DNA from 4 places in the Lysinibacillus sp. FSL L8-0126 genome. Region 1 is predicted to be linked to each of the others. Evidence: a T-box and tRNA genes for the amino acid it is inferred to sense, from the RefSeq annotation. Region 1 holds a T-box; the other regions hold tRNA genes.
What was found. The T-box of region 1 lies ahead of ileS (isoleucine--tRNA ligase). A T-box ahead of a tRNA ligase gene usually reads a tRNA of that ligase, here a tRNA-Ile.

Region 1 (5,056 bases):
ATTGTTCGTCACATGCTGGGTAGTTCTCCAGATGAACACTTTTCCCACATAATTGACGGTAGATGTCTTCAGCAATAAATCGCGTAAACGGTGCTACCAATTGACAAATAGATGTAAGCACTTCATAAAGCGTACTAAATGCACCTCGTTTATCTGCTGTCAGTCCATTTGCCCAAAATCTAGCTCGTGAACGGCGAATATACCAATTGCTTAACTCCTCTACCAACTGAGCAATTTCTCGTGTAGCCTGTGTAAATTGATAATCATCCATGAACGTTGTGACAAGTTGGATAGTGTGATGGAGACGAGACAAAATCCAATGATCTAGAGGTGATCGACTCCCTTTATTTGTAGCATCATACGTAAAGCCATCGATATGGGCATACATTGCATAAAATTTAAACGTATTGTCAAGTGTATCCACTAGTTTCGATTTCGCATCTAAGATAATTTTCTTAGAAAAACGCTTCGGATTCCAAGGGGAGCTGTCGACTAAAAATGCCCACCGTAAAGCATCCGCTCCATATTGCTCGATTAATTCAACAGGCTCTAAAGCATTATCTTTACTTTTTGACATCTTCTGCCCATGCTCATCTAAGACATGCCCTAACGATAGAACATTTTTATAAGGTGGCTTGCCTGTAAATAACGTCGATACCGCTAATAAGCTATAGAAAAAGCCTCTTGTTTGGTCGATTCCCTCAATGACGACATCTGCAGGGAACTGCTGACGAAAAGTCGTGACATCTTCAAAAGGATAATGCTGCTGGGCAAATGGCATCGAGCCACTGTCAAACCAAACATCAATAACTTCTGGCGTCCGCTTCATGTCTCCTTGACAGACAGGACATGTACAGACAATGTCATCAATAAATGGTTTATGAAGCTCTAAATTTTCATCGAAAGCCCCTTTAGCTAATTTTCTTAATGCTGCAACACTACTTGGAGCCACCTCATGAGCACACTCCCGACAAACCCAGACATTCAATGGTGTACCCCAGTAACGATTACGGCTAATATTCCAATCCACTAAATTTTCTAGGAAGTTGCCAAATCGACCGTTCTTAATATGACCTGGATACCATGTCACTTGCTGATTATTTTGTAAAAGCTGCTCCTTTAATGCTGACATCTTGATAAACCAGCTATCTGTTGCGTAGTACAGCAAAGGTGAATCACAGCGCCAGCAATGTGGGTAGCTATGCTCATATTTCTCTTTAGCAAATAGAAGTTTTTTTGCCGCTAGCATTTTAATGATATCAACATCACAATCTTTTACAAAGCGTCCGACAAGCTCAGACACAGCTTCTGTATAACAGCCTTTTAAATCAACTACATTGACAAAGGACAAACCATTGTGCTGTACTGTTTTATAATCGTCCTCTCCATAGGCTGGAGCAATGTGCACAATTCCTGTTCCACTATGCTCCGTCACGTAATCCGCCATAACGACAACTTGCCCTTTTTCGACCGTTACATAAGAAAATGGTGGTTGATAGGAAACACCCGCAAACTCTTGCCCATCATGCTCACTTAGTACTTCGATAGGCTCTGTAAAAACCTTTTCTACCAGTGATTTAGCGAGGATGTATATGTTATCTTCGTGCTTTACACGTACATATTGAAGAGATGGATTCATAGCCAAGGCTACATTAGCAGGTAATGTCCAAGGCGTCGTTGTCCAGCCTAAGAAATATTCGTCGCGATCCCGAAGCTTAAACATCGCTGTAACGGATAAGTCTTTGACATCCTTATACCCCTGTGCTACCTCATGTGAACTTAAGGATGTTTGGCAGCTAGGGCAATAAGGTGAAACACGATGCCCTTTATATAAAAGTTGTTCCTTGTGTACATGGCTTAAAATATGCCACACAGATTCGATATAATCATTGCTTAGTGTCAGATAAGGATTATCCATATCAAGCCAGTAGCCAAGCTGCTCGGTAAAGGTACGCCATTTTTGCTCATAGGTAAAAACGCTCTTTTTACATGCCTGAATAAATCGCTCTACCCCATAATTCTCAATTTCCTGCTTCCCAGAGATGCCTAATGCCTTTTCTACTCCTAATTCCACAGGCAATCCATGTGTATCCCAGCCTGCTTTTCGTTCAACGAGATAGCCTTGCATCGTTTTATAGCGTGCCACAACATCTTTAATTGTTCTGCCAAAAGCATGACCAACATGTGGTAAACCATTCGCTGTTGGCGGTCCCTCGTAAAATACAAAGGGCTGCTGTCCAGCACGATTGTTGATGGACTTTGCCAAGGTTCCTTCTTGCGCCCACAACGCACGAATCCTTGTTTCTCGTTCAACCACTGTTTCCTTCTTTTGTTCTTCCTGCATATGAGTTCCTCCTATACAATCCATTTTGTATAAAAGGCATACAAAAAACCCCGTCCCAAGGAAAGGGACGGGGTTAACCGCGAATACCACCCTAATTCTATTGACACAATGGTCAATAGCGCTCAGCAACGTACAATCATACGTGTTCTTTTTAACGGTAGACACCCGGATTGGCTTACTCTATTCAGCCAATCTTCTCAGAGAGGATTTTCATGTAACACCTGCACACCGACTTCCACCAAATGTCGGCTCTCTGTAGAACAAAATGAAACACTACTCTTTCTCATCAACGAATTTGTATGCTTTTATTGTCACTCATCGTAACAAATTACCAATTGTCTGTCAACAGTGGACAACCTTAAAAAATTTCGTTGAGACAAGTGACAATACTTTGATGGAGAGTCATATATTAAGATTGCGGATTGGTTTGAATAAAGCTCTTCAGCAATATTTTGACATTAAATAGCCCGATATAAAAGTTTACTTCATCCAATTGCCCCTTTAATGTGGCTACTGTTGACAGTGTTTGCTGCAATATTTGGATGATTTCATTTTTCCAACATAGCGAAAATCAGGACTAACAACCTTTCCTCCTCATCATGAATAAATACATAAGCAGGTTGTAAATAGAAAAACCAAAGTGCATGTAACATAGCGACATAGGCTGATCCATTCATTTTAGGATTTTTCACTAGTTCATCAATAGCATCCGATACATGTGCCACACTATGTGCCCATCCTTTGCCAGGTACATAGCTTCTTACATCCTTTTCAGATGATATGTAAGTTCATAACTTCGTTTGACAAGCCTCATGCTATCCTTAGATAAAAAAATATCTGTGTAGATCCCTAGCTAAAATAAGTACGAGCAATAAGATTGTAAACGAGTGAGTAAAAAACCCAATCAGATTCCTTTGAATAATAAATGGTTTAAGCTTTAATCCCAAAGTTCAATGAAGCAACGATGATTCAGCAAATTTTTTCTAAAATCCATTCATAAAAGCTGCCCTAAATCCATGTATCTCGTAGCTCACTTCAGTAGAACCGATATGTGCTAGCATGGCATGCAAAACCTGCTGTTGATGCTCTTGCTGCCAAGTAGCCTGACCCTTTTTCAATGCCATTAATCTAGCCTTTAATTCATCTTCCTTCAATACAACTGGCTAATTCCACTTTGCTTATTCATTGTGATACTCCGTACTACTTTCTCGGTATAGCCCATCCAGCTTCCATCCATTATAAAAACGGACATAGGTCAATTCCTTTTGCCAATTATCTAGGTGCACAATCACCTTGCTGCTCCAAGGGAAAGTGGCTGCATAAACCCGACCTCTGCGTACCTCAGCTATGTCATCCGCTACACCAAGAAGTGTAGAAGGTGCATTCGCATTATACATTAAATAATGCTGTCGATCTGAACTGATCTCAAGTTCTTCCATGACCTCCTGATGAAAAACAATCACTTGCTCATTTGCCTGATGAAGTGAATAGATGAGAGCTCCCCCAAATAGCACCATCAATGAAGCCACAATGAGTACATGCTTTTTCTTTAATCCTATGTAAAACGCCCACTGCTTTTCCTTATTGTATAAATGAATATATATTGCTAGACTTATTGGCCATAAAAATAATAACTGCCAACAAAGGACAACCCAAAAAATCTCGCCATCCGAGACAAAATATCGAATGACATTGTAATTCAACAACCATAAAGGCATCGACCACCGCCATAAGGATTCTTCCTGCGGTATACTTTTTAAATAAATCAGTAGAAGAGGTAAGCTTAGGAAAAAGGCTGTCGCATTATCTAATAGAGCAAATACCAATTCAACACCTCCTGCATAGAAAAATGTTACAACTATTGTATTTTAATCCAATTGTACAGAAAAGGCTAGACATTCTAAAACGTTGAATATCTAGCTTCCTTTTATTGAAGTTCCTCCACTATTTTCATCTCTAGGAAAATCGATGAGAGGTTGAGAGGCATTGTTCCCAATCACCTGGCTATATTGTACTTTGATAGCGTTTTGGGACATCCACTAAAGGAAAACGTGTACCATTGCTATGTTTTTGCACCAATTCATCTACAGATAATTATATCCACCACAGACATTGTTTTAAAAATGACCTCACGCTGCTTGAATAGGAGTGCTAGAATCACATTTTCAATCAAAATGCGTTCGTCTTGCTGTACAAGTATATCCTTCTAGTGGTAGTTTGCTTTGCAAAAAGCTTCTGTTGTACTTGAATTTTGCAATAGGCCCAACTGCGTAAATCTTTGCCTCGATGCTTCGATAAATAAGCCTTTAGCTCGCCACGTTCCTCATAGTTTTGTTGGTTATCATAAAATTTAATTAAGACATCCTGCACGATATCTTCTGCACTTTGTCAATCTCTTCCATAGTAAAAGGCAAGACGAATAAGCCTCTCTGTATGCTGTTCCATTATTCTTTCTAGTTCGTAAATGAGCCCTCTCTTTCCTATAAACGGTGCTCATAGCTTCGAGGTTTGCTTTTTTTGTCATTTATTCTAAATCATTGTCAGCAAACGGGCTAATAACCTTTTTTTCCGTTGAAGATAACACGATATTGGTAGAAGGTGTACCATAGGGCATAGCTGCATCAATAAACTGCTCTAATGTTTCTACTGAATAAGTCGCTAGTTTGACAATATAGCTAATTTCCCCCGCCACTCGATAGCACGCCAAGACAT
Region 2 (5,056 bases), 2.2 Mb from region 1:
GGGAGAAGGGGTGCTCTTGAGCGTGCAAGCGCATGAGAGCCGCAGTGAATAGGCCCAGGCGACTGTTTAGCAAAAACACAGGTCTCTGCAAAACCGTAAGGTGACGTATAGGGGCTGACGCCTGCCCGGTGCTGGAAGGTTAAGAGGAGTGGTTAGCGCAAGCGAAGCTGCGAATTGAAGCCCCAGTAAACGGCGGCCGTAACTATAACGGTCCTAAGGTAGCGAAATTCCTTGTCGGGTAAGTTCCGACCCGCACGAAAGGCGTAACGATCTGGGCACTGTCTCAACGAGAGACTCGGTGAAATTATAGTACCTGTGAAGATGCAGGTTACCCGCGACAGGACGGAAAGACCCCGTGGAGCTTTACTGTAGCCTGATATTGAATTTTGGTACAACTTGTACAGGATAGGTAGGAGCCAGAGATCTCGGAGCGCCAGCTTCGAAGGAGGCGTCGGTGGGATACTACCCTGGTTGTATTGAAATTCTAACCCATGCCCCTTAGCGGGGCAGGAGACAGTGTCAGGCGGACAGTTTGACTGGGGCGGTCGCCTCCTAAAAGGTAACGGAGGCGCCCAAAGGTTCCCTCAGAATGGTTGGAAATCATTCGTAGAGTGTAAAGGCACAAGGGAGCTTGACTGCGAGACCTACAAGTCGAGCAGGGTCGAAAGACGGGCTTAGTGATCCGGTGGTTCCGCATGGAAGGGCCATCGCTCAACGGATAAAAGCTACCCCGGGGATAACAGGCTTATCTCCCCCAAGAGTCCACATCGACGGGGAGGTTTGGCACCTCGATGTCGGCTCATCGCATCCTGGGGCTGTAGTCGGTCCCAAGGGTTGGGCTGTTCGCCCATTAAAGCGGTACGCGAGCTGGGTTCAGAACGTCGTGAGACAGTTCGGTCCCTATCCGTCGTGGGCGTAGGAAATTTGAGAGGAGCTGTCCTTAGTACGAGAGGACCGGGATGGACACACCGCTGGTGTACCAGTTGTCTTGCCAAAGGCATCGCTGGGTAGCTATGTGTGGACGGGATAAGTGCTGAAAGCATCTAAGCATGAAGCCCCCCTCAAGATGAGATTTCCCATTACGCAAGTAAGTAAGATCCCTCAAAGACGATGAGGTAGATAGGTTCGAGGTGGAAGTGTGGTGACATATGGAGCTGACGAATACTAATCGATCGAGGACTTAACCAAAACGTTTGAAACATTCAATGAACCGTTTATCCAGTTTTGAAAGAACAACTCTTTCAACTGAATAAGTGAAGTGATGATGGCAAAGAGGCCACACCCGTTCCCATACCGAACACGGAAGTTAAGCTCTTTAGCGCCGATGGTAGTTGGGGGCTTCCCCCTGTGAGAGTAGGACATCGCTTCGCTTATTTTTCGTGGAGGATTAGCTCAGCTGGGAGAGCATCTGCCTTACAAGCAGAGGGTCGGCGGTTCGAGCCCGTCATCCTCCACCATTATTTTTAAAACAGTATAGTATTATCGCGGGGTGGAGCAGTGGTAGCTCGTCGGGCTCATAACCCGAAGGTCGTTGGTTCAAATCCAGCCCCCGCAACCAAATGGTCCCGTGGTGTAGCGGTTAACATGCCTGCCTGTCACGCAGGAGATCGCCGGTTCGATCCCGGTCGGGACCGCCATTTTTTTTTGCCGGTGTAGCTCAGTTGGTAGAGCAACTGACTTGTAATCAGTAGGTCGTGGGTTCGACTCCTATCGCCGGCACCATTCCCTTGGAGGGGTAGCGAAGTGGCTAAACGCGGCGGACTGTAAATCCGCTCCTTAGGGTTCGGCGGTTCGAATCCGTCCCCCTCCACCATTTTAGGGGCATAGTTCAACGGTAGAATAGAGGTCTCCAAAACCTTTGGTGTGGGTTCGATTCCTACTGCCCCTGCCAGGTATTGAGGTACTCGTTCATATACAGCTGTTATAATTTATATAGTGGCGATTGTGGCGAAGTGGTTAACGCATCGGATTGTGGTTCCGACATTCGTGGGTTCGATTCCCATCAGTCGCCCCATTTTCAAATTGGGGTATAGCCAAGCGGTAAGGCAACGGATTTTGATTCCGTCATGCCTAGGTTCGAATCCTAGTACCCCAGCCATTTTTCTTTTTTACGAGCCATTAGCTCAGTTGGTAGAGCATCTGACTTTTAATCAGAGGGTCGAAGGTTCGAGTCCTTCATGGCTCATCGTTTTTTAATGAATATTGCGCCCGTAGCTCAATTGGATAGAGCGTCTGACTACGGATCAGAAGGTTATGGGTTCGACTCCTGTCGGGCGCGCCAATAAATTTATGTTTTCGGAATGTAGCTCAGCTTGGTAGAGCACTTGGTTTGGGACCAAGGGGTCGTAGGTTCGAATCCTGTCATTCCGACCATTTTTTATGATAAATGGGGCCTTAGCTCAGCTGGGAGAGCGCCTGCCTTGCACGCAGGAGGTCAGCGGTTCGATCCCGCTAGGCTCCACCAGTTCAATATTTTTGGAGGTATACCCAAGTCTGGCTGAAGGGATCGGTCTTGAAAACCGACAGGCGGGTAACACCGCGCGGGGGTTCGAATCCCTCTACCTCCTCCATTTTGGGTCAGTAGCTCAGTTGGTAGAGCATTAGATTGAAGCTCTAAGTGTCGGCGGTTCGATTCCGTCCTGACCCACCATTATTTGCGGGTGTAGTTTAATGGTAAAACCTCAGCCTTCCAAGCTGATGTCGTGAGTTCGATTCTCATCACCCGCTCCAAAATGGGCCTATAGCTCAGCTGGTTAGAGCGCACGCCTGATAAGCGTGAGGTCGATGGTTCGAGTCCATTTAGGCCCATCATTATTCCGAAGTAGCTCAGTTGGTAGTAGCACCTGACTGTTAATCAGGTTGTCGCAGGTTCGAGTCCTGCCTTCGGAGCCACGGCCCGTTGGTCAAGTGGTTAAGACACCGCCCTTTCACGGCGGTAACACGGGTTCGAATCCCGTACGGGTCATCAAGCATGTAGCACAAATATTGTGTTACATGCTTTTTCTTTTATCAATAAATGATACATTAGTAAAGAGTGAAAGCTACGAATCCGCTATCAATGGTTCAGTAGCTTTTTTACATGACTAATATTTTGTTTCTCCTTTCTATAAGATGTCGCCCACCTCTTTTCCTTCTTCATTCACAATATCTTCTAATCATGATTCGATTCATTATAAATTTGAACAAACTATTTCATATATGCAATATGTATGTTTTTTTATAGCTATTTTCGTGGTGCTTGTCGTTTTGTTCCTCTAATATGAGGATAAGTGGAGGAATCGAAATGAATATACAGGAGATCCAGCAATTTTTAAGTTTATATCAGACAGAACAAGATGAATCAGAGCGTTGGTTAGCGAATAGATTACAACAGATTAAGAATGCAGGTGAGTACGACCCAACAACAGAGGAGCTAGCTTTTGGTGCACGGGTGGCGTGGCGTAATAGTAACAAATGTATTGGTCGTCTGTTTTGGCAATCATTGCATGTAGTAGATGCACGTGCCGTTTTAGATGAACAGGATATTTTTCAAAAACTACTGGAGCATATCGATTATGCAACAAATAGTGGAAAAATCCGTCCAACAATAACAGTATTTGCTTCGAACAGGGTGCGTATATGGAATCATCAGCTAATTCGTTATGCAGGCTATGAAACGGAAGCTGGCGTTATTGGTGATGCACATTCTATTGTTTTTACTAAAGTATGTGAATCGTTAGGTTGGAAAAGTGAGAGGACACCATTCGATGTGTTACCTCTTGTTATACAAGTAGATGAGCGAGCTCCGCAGCTGTTTACAATTCCTGTAGAATATATTTTAGAGGTGCCAATTCGTCATCCAGAGTCAGTGGATGTAGAGAAATTAGGAATGAAATGGTATGCTGTACCCATAATTTCAAGTATGCGTTTTCAAATGGCAGGCATTGATTTCCAAGCCGCACCCTTTAATGGCTGGTATATGGGGACAGAAATCGGTGCACGTAATTTAGCAGATCATGACCGTTATAATATGCTACCAGCTATTGCGGAGGTTTTTAATCTTGATACAACCAAGCAAGCTTCACTTTGGCGTGATCGTGCATTAGTGGAGCTTAATATTGCTGTCCTTCATTCTTTTAAAGAACAAGGCGTGAGCATTGTCGATCATCATACAGCTGCTCAGCAGTTTAAATTGTTTGAAGAAGCAGAGGAATCAGCAGGACGAGACGTTACAGGCAACTGGACATGGCTAATCCCACCACTTTCGCCCGCAACGACTCATATTTTCCATAAACCTTATGTCAATATTTATCATACACCCAATTATTTTTATCAAAAACCATGCTATTAACTGATTGTGGAGAGGACGAAACGCTATGTTGAATGAGCAAATTCCGAGTATCCCGTGGTTACAATTGACGACACCTTATGGAAGAGGAACGGCTATCCCTCAGCTGATTGAACAGGAGCAATATACAGAGCTAGCTGAGTTAGTGGAGCATCAAGGTACACTATGGCAGGTCACACCATGGGCTTTGCTTGTCCTTCTAAAAAAGCTTGCTAGCAAAAATACGGGGGATGTCTCTGTACAAGAAGTAGAGCTTTATTTAGCTGTGGCACATGCAATTTCTGAAGATTATCTAGACCCATCCTATTCAGTTCAAACTATGCAGGAGCTGTTAGATGTCAAATATTTATGGATGGATCACGAAGAGAATGATGAGCTGGAATGGGAGGAGGAAACGCCAAAGGGTTATGAGCAGAAAGCTTTTGTAAGCTATTATTATTTTAGTTATATACTCTTACAAGAGGCTGTTCCTATTTTTGCAGCAGTTATAGCTCACAACAAAGAAACAGCAGACCGTCTTACTGAACTGCTAACCTTACTACAGCAATTGGACAAATAAAACGTCTATACTTATATAGAAGTAAAGCAGATGGGAAATATGAGCAGTTATCCCATCTGCTTTATTTTAATGGACATATTCGTCTTTAGAAGCTCTCATTGAGCAAAAGAAAAGAATGGTCGCCACAGCTACAAAGAGCCAACCAGCAATATTCCAGCCACCAAATAAAT
Region 3 (5,056 bases), 1.1 Mb from region 1:
AAGTATTGCACAATGTGAGAAAACGTTATACAATAATTCTTGTCTTGAAGGACAGGTAAACAACTTCAAAACAAGATACATAAAGAAACTTCTGCTAAGAACGCAGAAGCCAGCACATCCATGTGCAAGTCTAGTGATGATGGCAAAGAGGTCACACCCGTTCCCATACCGAACACGGAAGTTAAGCTCTTTAGCGCCGATGGTAGTTGGGGGCTTCCCCCTGTGAGAGTAGGACGTCGCTAGGCATAATACCCAGGAGGATTAGCTCAGCTGGGAGAGCATCTGCCTTACAAGCAGAGGGTCGGCGGTTCGAGCCCGTCATCCTCCACCATATGCCGGTTTAGCTCAGCAGGTAGAGCAACTGACTTGTAATCAGTAGGTCGTGGGTTCGATTCCTATAGCCGGCACCATTTTTTTAGAGCCATTAGCTCAGTTGGTAGAGCATCTGACTTTTAATCAGAGGGTCGAAGGTTCGAGTCCTTCATGGCTCACCATTTTTAAATAATAATAAGCGGGTGTGGCGGAATTGGCAGACGCACTAGACTTAGGATCTAGCGCCGCAAGGCGTGGGGGTTCGACTCCCTTCACCCGCACCATTATTTCATTGCCAGATAAAAAAACTTATGCACATGCGGAAGTAGTTCAGTGGTAGAACACCACCTTGCCAAGGTGGGGGTCGCGAGTTCGAACCTCGTCTTCCGCTCCAAATGTGCCGGGGTGGCGGAACTGGCAGACGCACAGGACTTAAAATCCTGCGGTAGGTGACTACCGTACCGGTTCGATTCCGGTCCTCGGCACCATTTTTAATGCGCCCGTAGCTCAATTGGATAGAGCGTCTGACTACGGATCAGAAGGTTATGGGTTCGACTCCTGTCGGGCGCGCCAAAAAGAACGGGAAGTAGCTCAGCTTGGTAGAGCACTTGGTTTGGGACCAAGGGGTCGCAGGTTCGAATCCTGTCTTCCCGACCATTTCCAAAGAAATTATGGGGCCTTAGCTCAGCTGGGAGAGCGCCTGCCTTGCACGCAGGAGGTCAGCGGTTCGATCCCGCTAGGCTCCACCATAATAAATTAACCAGTATAAAGATCCTGGCGGCGTAGCTCAGCTGGCTAGAGCGTACGGTTCATACCCGTAAGGTCGGGGGTTCGATCCCCTCTGCCGCCATCTTAAAGGACCTTTAGCTCAGTTGGTTAGAGCAGACGGCTCATAACCGTCCGGTCGCAGGTTCGAGTCCTGCAAGGTCCACCATTTATATATTGCAACGGAGGTATACCCAAGTCTGGCTGAAGGGATCGGTCTTGAAAACCGACAGGCGGGTAACACCGCGCGGGGGTTCGAATCCCTCTACCTCCTCCAGTTTTAAATCTTTATAAATGGTGCTTTAAAAACTCGAAACCGTATAAAATTATCGCGGGGTGGAGCAGTGGTAGCTCGTCGGGCTCATAACCCGAAGGTCGTTGGTTCAAATCCGGCCCCCGCAACCAAATGGTCCCGTGGTGTAGCGGTTAACATGCCTGCCTGTCACGCAGGAGATCGCCGGTTCGATCCCGGTCGGGACCGCCATTATTTTCATAAGAAGATATGATAAGCAAAAGAAAATAAGCTTAGCATGGACGAAATGGGTCAGTAGCTCAGTTGGTAGAGCATTAGATTGAAGCTCTAAGTGTCGGCGGTTCGATTCCGTCCTGACCCACCATTTATGCGGGTGTAGTTTAATGGTAAAACCTCAGCCTTCCAAGCTGATGTCGTGGGTTCGATTCCCATCACCCGCTCCAAGGGCCTATAGCTCAGCTGGTTAGAGCGCACGCCTGATAAGCGTGAGGTCGATGGTTCGAGTCCATTTAGGCCCATCATTATTCCGAAGTAGCTCAGTTGGTAGTAGCACCTGACTGTTAATCAGGTTGTCGCAGGTTCGAGTCCTGCCTTCGGAGCCATTTTTATGTGGGGAAGTACTCAAGAGGCTGAAGAGGCGCCCCTGCTAAGGGTGTAGGTCGGGTAACCGGCGCGAGGGTTCAAATCCCTCCTTCTCCGCCATTGGCCCGTTGGTCAAGTGGTTAAGACACCGCCCTTTCACGGCGGTAACACGGGTTCGAATCCCGTACGGGTCATACTAAGTGCAGTAGATGAATTACATCTACTGCACTTTTTAATTGATTTGATAACATAGTTACTATAAAAATGAAGCCTTCACAGAACATCGAATCTGTGAAGGCTTGTTAATTATATAGGAAGTTAAGAAATTTTTCTCCCTTTTCCGTAGGGGATCATAAACGCATAACAAGGAACTTAGACAAATGAACTTAGACAAATGTAAGTTCTGTATTGTATAATTTTGTATTTTGAAGCTAGATGGACTAAGCTAATGATAAAGGAGGGATAGGAATGAATGAAAAATTAAAGTGGGTGCACAATCAGCTGGATAAAGCAAATGACGGAACAGCTTTACTGCCATATTTTACATTGGAACAAGTAAAGAAAGTGGGGCAATTTCTACGTACATATGAGCAATTTGAAAAGACACCTCTCCATCATCTTGATTCACTTGCTTCATGGATGGGTGTAGAAAAAATTTTGGTAAAAGACGAATCCTATCGATTTGGCTTAAACGCATTTAAAGTATTAGGCGGAGTTTATGCAATTGCGCAGTATGTTGCCAATAGACTCCAGAAAAATATAGAGGAACTATCGTTTGAACAATTAAAATCATCAGAAGTAAAAGCGCAGGTAGGAAATTTAACCTTTATTTCAACAACAGATGGTAACCATGGTCGTGGTGTGGCATGGGCGGCTCGTGAACTAGGGTATCAAGCGCGAATATATATGCCAGCTGGCAGTGCCGATGAACGTTTACAGCATATTAAAAAAGAAGGAGCCTATGCTGAAATAACGACAATGAATTATGATGAAACCGTGCGTTATTCCTCGCAGCTAGCACAAGAAAATGGCTGGGTCCTGATTCAGGATACGATGTGGGATGGCTACGAAGAAATACCATTATGGATTATGCAAGGCTACACAACACTTGTACATGAAATCGTTGAACAGATGCAGCAAGCTCCGACACATGTATTTTTACAAGCTGGTGTTGGGTCATTTGCAGGGGCAGTAGTAGCTTTTTTACAACAATATTATGAGCAGGATATTACATTTGTGTTAGTTGAGCCACATGTTGCTAATTGTTATTATGAGAGCTTTAAGGCAGGTACTGAGCAATATGTAACTGTTGGTGGAGAGATGAAAACCATAATGGCGGGCCTTGCTTGCGGTGAACCTAATCCACAGGCTTGGCGACTCTTAAAAGCCCATATAAAAATAAGCATCTCCTGTGAAGAAGAAATAGCAGCAACAGGAATGCGCGTTCTTGCAAATCCATTGGCTTCAGACTCACGTATTATAGCAGGAGAATCAGGAGCGGCTCCGTTTGGTTGCTTTTATGAATTAATGACTAATGAACACTACAAAGATTTAATACTCGACCTACAGCTAGACGAACATGCGAGGGTGTTGTTTATTAATACAGAGGGTGACACAGATAAAAAGAATTATCATCACATAGTGTGGCATGGGAAATATGCGAATCAATGAACAGTAAGATAGCTGGATCATTTTTAAACTACCAAAACAATGCAGAAGAAACGAACTATTGCGAAATAAGAGTATCTCGCGATAGTTTATTTTTTCCTTGCTTATTTTACGATTGTAAAAGACCTTATTAGTGAATAGTAATATGGGCAATTTTAAAAGCACCATAATCATCTATTGTAACAGTATAGGTCTTATAGCAATCATAGAATTGATAATTTTCTTGTGCATCATAAAAATCACACGTTTCGTTCATATCCACATAGTATTGACCATTTGAAAATTGTACATCTAATACCCCATTGTTTTAAATAGAAGTAATATGTAATTTCATTACTATATTTCTCTAATTTTTGATAAGCTGAACTGCCAAGTGCAAGCATATCAGCAATCCAATAAAAATCACCCTCATTGAGTGCCATCTCATAATACAAACGGAATGCTTACACGAATTGACCAGCTAGTATAGCGTCTGCTTCGTTAGTGGATTCTGTTTCAATAATAGATAGTTGACTGTTTTCATAAACATTCGCAACAGCACGAACTTCATTTGCTGAAAGTGGCTTAGCAATCCATCAAAATTGGTCAAGCATACTGTAAAGAGGGATGGAGAAGGCAAAGTTAGTACTTGTTTTGTATGACTCTCATGGTGACAATTTGGACACTTCATCCTATCACGTTCCTGTGAAATATTTATTATTCATATCGGTGTATAAAAACTCAGATTATAGATTTTTATGGAATTATATATTCTGAAAGGATGATTATAGTTCGATTAATATTTTTTATTTTGTCTTGACCTTAACGTTGCGTCAAAGTTTACAGTAGCATTAGAGGAGGTGAGCACATGGAATATTCCATTCAGGAGCTTGCTCAATTGTCGGGTGTTAGCACGAGAACATTGCGTTATTATGATGAAATTGGGTTGCTGAAGCCAGCCAGAACAAATGAGGCAGGGTATCGATTCTATGGCCAATTGGAGGTCGATATGCTACAGCAGATTTTATTTTATCGTGCATTAGATATGAAACTTGCGACGATTCAAGCGATTATTAAGGCGCCAAATTTTCAACATGCAGAGGCGCTAAAAGCACATAGAGCAGCTTTGCTTCAACGCCAGGAACAGCTTGTAACAATCTTACAGACGGTAGAAAAAACAATACAATCCATTGAGGGGGAACAACCGATGTCCAATGAAGAAAAATTTAAAGGTTTTAAAGAAAGGTTAATCGAAGATAATGAAAAGCAATACGGACAAGAAATTCGTGCGAAATATGGAGAAGGCACAGTGGATGCTTCGAATGCTAAGCTTATGAATATGACAGAGCAACAATATCAGGCGATGCAAGAGCTAGAACAGCAAATGTTTGAGCGGTTAGCAGAGGCTATGGAGCTCGGGAATCCTACAAGTGACATTGCGATGGAAGTGGCAGAATTGCATAAACGCTGGCTAAGCTTTACATGGAATGAATATTC
Region 4 (5,056 bases), 1.1 Mb from region 1:
ATGTCTATTTACCAGATATGCGTGCAGGTTGTTCAATGGCTGATATGGCTGATATTTATCAAACAGAACAAGCATGGCCGATTCTTCAGCAACTCTTTGGTGATACAATTATCCCGCTAACTTATGTCAATTCAACTGCTGCCATTAAAGCCTTTACGGGAAGACATGGTGGTGCCTGTGTCACTTCATCGAATGCTAAGGAGCTTGTTCAATGGGCATTTACACAAAAACAGCGTATTTTCTTTTTACCTGACCAACATTTAGGAAGAAATACTGCCTATGATTTAGGTATTCCACTTAAAAATATGGCTGTTTGGAATCCCCATAAGAATATACTTGAAACAAATGAGCCGCTTGAGAACATTCAGGTTATTCTATGGAAAGGTCATTGCTCTGTACATGAAGGATTTACGGTTCACCATACGGAGGTCGTTCGCAAAGAACATCCAACTATGCAAATTATTGTTCACCCTGAATGCAGTCGTGAAGTTGTAGCAGCTGCTGATGATGCAGGTTCCACAAAATACATCATTGAGACAATCAATCGTGCACCAAGCGGATCGGCATGGGCTATTGGAACAGAAATGAATCTTGTCAATCGCATAATGAAGCAGCATCCAGATAAACATATTATCTCTTTAAATGAAAATTTTTGTCCTTGCTTAACAATGAATCGCATTGACCTTCCCCATCTGTTGTGGAGCTTAGAAAGTATTGAGCAGGGGCAACCACATAACCGTATCCAAGTAGATGAATATACTACAGCTGAAGCACTTAGCTCTCTCGAAAGAATGCTAGCACGAGGATAATTAGGTTGCTTTAAAAGCAGAGATGGTGTAAAAAAACGTCTCTGCTTTTTATGTTCATATAACATCTATTTTGAATAGCTTAAACAACTGCCATTTTCAAATGCATCATCATCGATCCAATCAAAGAATATCCATCTATTGCTGAAATTGACATGGCTTTATGCTCTATGCTACTGTCGATTTGGAGGTGAAAATAAATGGCTTTTCAATCGAAAAATATTTTTATCAATTTACCAGTGAAAGATCTAAACAAATCCATCAACTTCTTTAAGGAACTAGGTTTTGAGTTCAATCAACAATTTAGCGATGAGACTACAGCCTCAATGATTATTAGTGAAAATATCTTCGTATTAATGATGGTGGAAGAACGATTCAAAGGGTTTAGTAAGAAGGAAATTACAAATACTACTACGTCTGCAGAAGCAATTTTATGTCTATCTGCTGAAAATCGAGAGCAAGTAGATCAATTAGTAAATAAGGCACTGGCCTCCGGTGGTAAATCTTATAGTGAACCCCAAGATCATGGGTTTATGTATGGCTGGGGATTTCAGGATGTAGATGGGCATATCTGGGAAGTAGTTTATATGGATGAAAATGCATTGAATCAAGAGTAATATTTATATCTATGAATATGAAAAAACAGTAGATGCGTGTGCATCTACTGTTTTTTAGTATGACCCGTACGGGATTCGAACCCGTGTTACCGCCGTGAAAGGGCGGTGTCTTAACCACTTGACCAACGGGCCAATGGCGGAGAAGGAGGGATTTGAACCCTCGCGCCGGTTACCCGACCTACACCCTTAGCAGGGGCGCCTCTTCAGCCTCTTGAGTACTTCCCCACATAAAAATGGCTCCGAAGGCAGGACTCGAACCTGCGACAACCTGATTAACAGTCAGGTGCTACTACCAACTGAGCTACTTCGGAATAATGATGGGCCTAAATGGACTCGAACCATCGACCTCACGCTTATCAGGCGTGCGCTCTAACCAGCTGAGCTATAGGCCCTTGGAGCGGGTGATGGGAATCGAACCCACGACATCAGCTTGGAAGGCTGAGGTTTTACCATTAAACTACACCCGCATAAATGGTGGGTCAGGACGGAATCGAACCGCCGACACTTAGAGCTTCAATCTAATGCTCTACCAACTGAGCTACTGACCCATTTCGTCCATGCTAAGCTTATTTTCTTTTGCTTATCATATCTTCTTATGAAAATAATGGCGGTCCCGACCGGGATCGAACCGGCGATCTCCTGCGTGACAGGCAGGCATGTTAACCGCTACACCACGGGACCATTTGGTTGCGGGGGCCGGATTTGAACCAACGACCTTCGGGTTATGAGCCCGACGAGCTACCACTGCTCCACCCCGCGATAATTTTATACGGTTTCGAGTTTTTAAAGCACCATTTATAAAGATTTAAAACTGGAGGAGGTAGAGGGATTCGAACCCCCGCGCGGTGTTACCCGCCTGTCGGTTTTCAAGACCGATCCCTTCAGCCAGACTTGGGTATACCTCCGTTGCAATATATAAATGGTGGACCTTGCAGGACTCGAACCTGCGACCGGACGGTTATGAGCCGTCTGCTCTAACCAACTGAGCTAAAGGTCCTTTAAGATGGCGGCAGAGGGGATCGAACCCCCGACCTTACGGGTATGAACCGTACGCTCTAGCCAGCTGAGCTACGCCGCCAGGATCTTTATACTGGTTAATTTATTATGGTGGAGCCTAGCGGGATCGAACCGCTGACCTCCTGCGTGCAAGGCAGGCGCTCTCCCAGCTGAGCTAAGGCCCCATAATTTCTTTGGAAATGGTCGGGAAGACAGGATTCGAACCTGCGACCCCTTGGTCCCAAACCAAGTGCTCTACCAAGCTGAGCTACTTCCCGTTCTTTTTGGCGCGCCCGACAGGAGTCGAACCCATAACCTTCTGATCCGTAGTCAGACGCTCTATCCAATTGAGCTACGGGCGCATTAAAAATGGTGCCGAGGACCGGAATCGAACCGGTACGGTAGTCACCTACCGCAGGATTTTAAGTCCTGTGCGTCTGCCAGTTCCGCCACCCCGGCACATTTGGAGCGGAAGACGAGGTTCGAACTCGCGACCCCCACCTTGGCAAGGTGGTGTTCTACCACTGAACTACTTCCGCATGTGCATAAGTTTTTTTATCTGGCAATGAAATAATGGTGCGGGTGAAGGGAGTCGAACCCCCACGCCTTGCGGCGCTAGATCCTAAGTCTAGTGCGTCTGCCAATTCCGCCACACCCGCTTATTATTATTTAAAAATGGTGAGCCATGAAGGACTCGAACCTTCGACCCTCTGATTAAAAGTCAGATGCTCTACCAACTGAGCTAATGGCTCTAAAAAAATGGTGCCGGCTATAGGAATCGAACCCACGACCTACTGATTACAAGTCAGTTGCTCTACCTGCTGAGCTAAACCGGCATATGGTGGAGGATGACGGGCTCGAACCGCCGACCCTCTGCTTGTAAGGCAGATGCTCTCCCAGCTGAGCTAATCCTCCTGGGTATTATGCCTAGCGACGTCCTACTCTCACAGGGGGAAGCCCCCAACTACCATCGGCGCTAAAGAGCTTAACTTCCGTGTTCGGTATGGGAACGGGTGTGACCTCTTTGCCATCATCACTAGACTTGCACATGGATGTGCTGGCTTCTGCGTTGCAACATGGATGTTGCGTTCTTAGCAGAAGTTCCTTTATATCAGCTTCAAAATAAATGGTGTCTTGAAGCTCTCTTTTTTGAAAGAGTTGTTCTTTCAAAACTGGATAAACGGTTCATTGAATGGTTCAAACATTTTGGTTAAGTCCTCGATCGATTAGTATTCGTCAGCTCCATGTGTCACCACACTTCCACCTCGAACCTATCTACCTCATCGTCTTTGAGGGATCTTACTTACTTGCGTAATGGGAAATCTCATCTTGAGGGGGGCTTCATGCTTAGATGCTTTCAGCACTTATCCCGTCCACACATAGCTACCCAGCGATGCCTTTGGCAAGACAACTGGTACACCAGCGGTGTGTCCATCCCGGTCCTCTCGTACTAAGGACAGCTCCTCTCAAATTTCCTACGCCCACGACGGATAGGGACCGAACTGTCTCACGACGTTCTGAACCCAGCTCGCGTACCGCTTTAATGGGCGAACAGCCCAACCCTTGGGACCGACTACAGCCCCAGGATGCGATGAGCCGACATCGAGGTGCCAAACCTCCCCGTCGATGTGGACTCTTGGGGGAGATAAGCCTGTTATCCCCGGGGTAGCTTTTATCCGTTGAGCGATGGCCCTTCCATGCGGAACCACCGGATCACTAAGCCCGTCTTTCGACCCTGCTCGACTTGTAGGTCTCGCAGTCAAGCTCCCTTGTGCCTTTACACTCTACGAATGATTTCCAACCATTCTGAGGGAACCTTTGGGCGCCTCCGTTACCTTTTAGGAGGCGACCGCCCCAGTCAAACTGTCCGCCTGACACTGTCTCCTGCCCCGCTAAGGGGCATGGGTTAGAATTTCAATACAACCAGGGTAGTATCCCACCGACGCCTCCTTCGAAGCTGGCGCTCCGAGATCTCTGGCTCCTACCTATCCTGTACAAGTTGTACCAAAATTCAATATCAGGCTACAGTAAAGCTCCACGGGGTCTTTCCGTCCTGTCGCGGGTAACCTGCATCTTCACAGGTACTATAATTTCACCGAGTCTCTCGTTGAGACAGTGCCCAGATCGTTACGCCTTTCGTGCGGGTCGGAACTTACCCGACAAGGAATTTCGCTACCTTAGGACCGTTATAGTTACGGCCGCCGTTTACTGGGGCTTCAATTCGCAGCTTCGCTTGCGCTAACCACTCCTCTTAACCTTCCAGCACCGGGCAGGCGTCAGCCCCTATACGTCACCTTACGGTTTTGCAGAGACCTGTGTTTTTGCTAAACAGTCGCCTGGGCCTATTCACTGCGGCTCTCATGCGCTTGCACGCTCAAGAGCACCCCTTCTCCCGAAGTTACGGGGTCATTTTGCCGAGTTCCTTAACGAGAGTTCTCTCGCACACCTTAGGATTCTCTCCTCGACTACCTGTGTCGGTTTGCGGTACGGGCACCTCTCACCTCGATAGAGGCTTTTCTTGGCAGTGTGAAATCAGGAACTTCGTCCATACGGACTCGCCATCACAGCTCAACGTTACAGTGTGCGGATTTGCCTACACACACGCCTTACTGCTTGGACGCGCATAACCAACAGCGC

Region 2: it encodes a tRNA-Ile, which carries the amino acid that the T-box ahead of ileS (isoleucine--tRNA ligase) is inferred to sense. The anticodon was not compared.
Region 3: it encodes a tRNA-Ile, which carries the amino acid that the T-box ahead of ileS (isoleucine--tRNA ligase) is inferred to sense. The anticodon was not compared.
Region 4: it encodes a tRNA-Ile, which carries the amino acid that the T-box ahead of ileS (isoleucine--tRNA ligase) is inferred to sense. The anticodon was not compared.

What each region holds. Positions count from the first base shown of each region.
Region 1 is NZ_CP152028.1:3,714,132-3,719,187, reverse strand. It holds gene ileS (isoleucine--tRNA ligase) at 1-2,344, opposite strand, end outside; T-box leader at 2,405-2,643, opposite strand; gene MHI34_RS17975 (DUF2785 domain-containing protein) at 2,893-3,069, opposite strand; gene MHI34_RS17970 (hypothetical protein) at 3,328-3,468, opposite strand; gene MHI34_RS17965 (hypothetical protein) at 3,523-4,170, opposite strand; gene MHI34_RS17960 (Lrp/AsnC family transcriptional regulator) at 4,869-5,056, opposite strand, start outside.
Region 2 is NZ_CP152028.1:1,246,028-1,251,083, reverse strand. It holds rRNA gene MHI34_RS06095 (23S ribosomal RNA) at 1-1,188, shown strand, start outside; rRNA gene rrf (5S ribosomal RNA) at 1,255-1,370, shown strand; tRNA gene MHI34_RS06085 (tRNA-Val) at 1,382-1,457, shown strand; tRNA gene MHI34_RS06080 (tRNA-Met) at 1,484-1,558, shown strand; tRNA gene MHI34_RS06075 (tRNA-Asp) at 1,562-1,637, shown strand; tRNA gene MHI34_RS06070 (tRNA-Thr) at 1,647-1,722, shown strand; tRNA gene MHI34_RS06065 (tRNA-Tyr) at 1,730-1,813, shown strand; tRNA gene MHI34_RS06060 (tRNA-Trp) at 1,818-1,891, shown strand; tRNA gene MHI34_RS06055 (tRNA-His) at 1,939-2,014, shown strand; tRNA gene MHI34_RS06050 (tRNA-Gln) at 2,024-2,098, shown strand; tRNA gene MHI34_RS06045 (tRNA-Lys) at 2,113-2,185, shown strand; tRNA gene MHI34_RS06040 (tRNA-Arg) at 2,205-2,281, shown strand; tRNA gene MHI34_RS06035 (tRNA-Pro) at 2,297-2,373, shown strand; tRNA gene MHI34_RS06030 (tRNA-Ala) at 2,389-2,464, shown strand; tRNA gene MHI34_RS06025 (tRNA-Ser) at 2,478-2,570, shown strand; tRNA gene MHI34_RS06020 (tRNA-Phe) at 2,575-2,650, shown strand; tRNA gene MHI34_RS06015 (tRNA-Gly) at 2,657-2,730, shown strand; tRNA gene MHI34_RS06010 (tRNA-Ile) at 2,735-2,808, shown strand; tRNA gene MHI34_RS06005 (tRNA-Asn) at 2,816-2,892, shown strand; tRNA gene MHI34_RS06000 (tRNA-Glu) at 2,894-2,965, shown strand; gene MHI34_RS05995 (nitric oxide synthase oxygenase) at 3,284-4,330, shown strand; gene MHI34_RS05990 (hypothetical protein) at 4,356-4,886, shown strand; gene MHI34_RS05985 (MFS transporter) at 4,953-5,056, opposite strand, start outside.
Region 3 is NZ_CP152028.1:2,604,625-2,609,680, forward strand. It holds rRNA gene rrf (5S ribosomal RNA) at 130-245, shown strand; tRNA gene MHI34_RS12805 (tRNA-Val) at 256-331, shown strand; tRNA gene MHI34_RS12810 (tRNA-Thr) at 335-410, shown strand; tRNA gene MHI34_RS12815 (tRNA-Lys) at 419-494, shown strand; tRNA gene MHI34_RS12820 (tRNA-Leu) at 512-596, shown strand; tRNA gene MHI34_RS12825 (tRNA-Gly) at 632-706, shown strand; tRNA gene MHI34_RS12830 (tRNA-Leu) at 712-800, shown strand; tRNA gene MHI34_RS12835 (tRNA-Arg) at 809-885, shown strand; tRNA gene MHI34_RS12840 (tRNA-Pro) at 893-969, shown strand; tRNA gene MHI34_RS12845 (tRNA-Ala) at 986-1,061, shown strand; tRNA gene MHI34_RS12850 (tRNA-Met) at 1,089-1,162, shown strand; tRNA gene MHI34_RS12855 (tRNA-Ile) at 1,170-1,246, shown strand; tRNA gene MHI34_RS12860 (tRNA-Ser) at 1,262-1,354, shown strand; tRNA gene MHI34_RS12865 (tRNA-Met) at 1,408-1,482, shown strand; tRNA gene MHI34_RS12870 (tRNA-Asp) at 1,486-1,561, shown strand; tRNA gene MHI34_RS12875 (tRNA-Phe) at 1,619-1,694, shown strand; tRNA gene MHI34_RS12880 (tRNA-Gly) at 1,700-1,773, shown strand; tRNA gene MHI34_RS12885 (tRNA-Ile) at 1,775-1,848, shown strand; tRNA gene MHI34_RS12890 (tRNA-Asn) at 1,856-1,932, shown strand; tRNA gene MHI34_RS12895 (tRNA-Ser) at 1,942-2,032, shown strand; tRNA gene MHI34_RS12900 (tRNA-Glu) at 2,035-2,106, shown strand; gene MHI34_RS12905 (diaminopropionate ammonia-lyase) at 2,381-3,583, shown strand; gene MHI34_RS12910 (MerR family transcriptional regulator) at 4,428-5,056, shown strand, end outside.
Region 4 is NZ_CP152028.1:2,595,523-2,600,578, reverse strand. It holds gene nadA (quinolinate synthase NadA) at 1-809, shown strand, start outside; gene MHI34_RS12775 (VOC family protein) at 1,007-1,423, shown strand; tRNA gene MHI34_RS12770 (tRNA-Glu) at 1,484-1,555, opposite strand; tRNA gene MHI34_RS12765 (tRNA-Ser) at 1,558-1,648, opposite strand; tRNA gene MHI34_RS12760 (tRNA-Asn) at 1,658-1,734, opposite strand; tRNA gene MHI34_RS12755 (tRNA-Ile) at 1,742-1,815, opposite strand; tRNA gene MHI34_RS12750 (tRNA-Gly) at 1,817-1,890, opposite strand; tRNA gene MHI34_RS12745 (tRNA-Phe) at 1,896-1,971, opposite strand; tRNA gene MHI34_RS12740 (tRNA-Asp) at 2,029-2,104, opposite strand; tRNA gene MHI34_RS12735 (tRNA-Met) at 2,108-2,182, opposite strand; tRNA gene MHI34_RS12730 (tRNA-Ser) at 2,236-2,328, opposite strand; tRNA gene MHI34_RS12725 (tRNA-Ile) at 2,344-2,420, opposite strand; tRNA gene MHI34_RS12720 (tRNA-Met) at 2,428-2,501, opposite strand; tRNA gene MHI34_RS12715 (tRNA-Ala) at 2,529-2,604, opposite strand; tRNA gene MHI34_RS12710 (tRNA-Pro) at 2,621-2,697, opposite strand; tRNA gene MHI34_RS12705 (tRNA-Arg) at 2,705-2,781, opposite strand; tRNA gene MHI34_RS12700 (tRNA-Leu) at 2,790-2,878, opposite strand; tRNA gene MHI34_RS12695 (tRNA-Gly) at 2,884-2,958, opposite strand; tRNA gene MHI34_RS12690 (tRNA-Leu) at 2,994-3,078, opposite strand; tRNA gene MHI34_RS12685 (tRNA-Lys) at 3,096-3,171, opposite strand; tRNA gene MHI34_RS12680 (tRNA-Thr) at 3,180-3,255, opposite strand; tRNA gene MHI34_RS12675 (tRNA-Val) at 3,259-3,334, opposite strand; rRNA gene rrf (5S ribosomal RNA) at 3,345-3,460, opposite strand; rRNA gene MHI34_RS12665 (23S ribosomal RNA) at 3,626-5,056, opposite strand, start outside.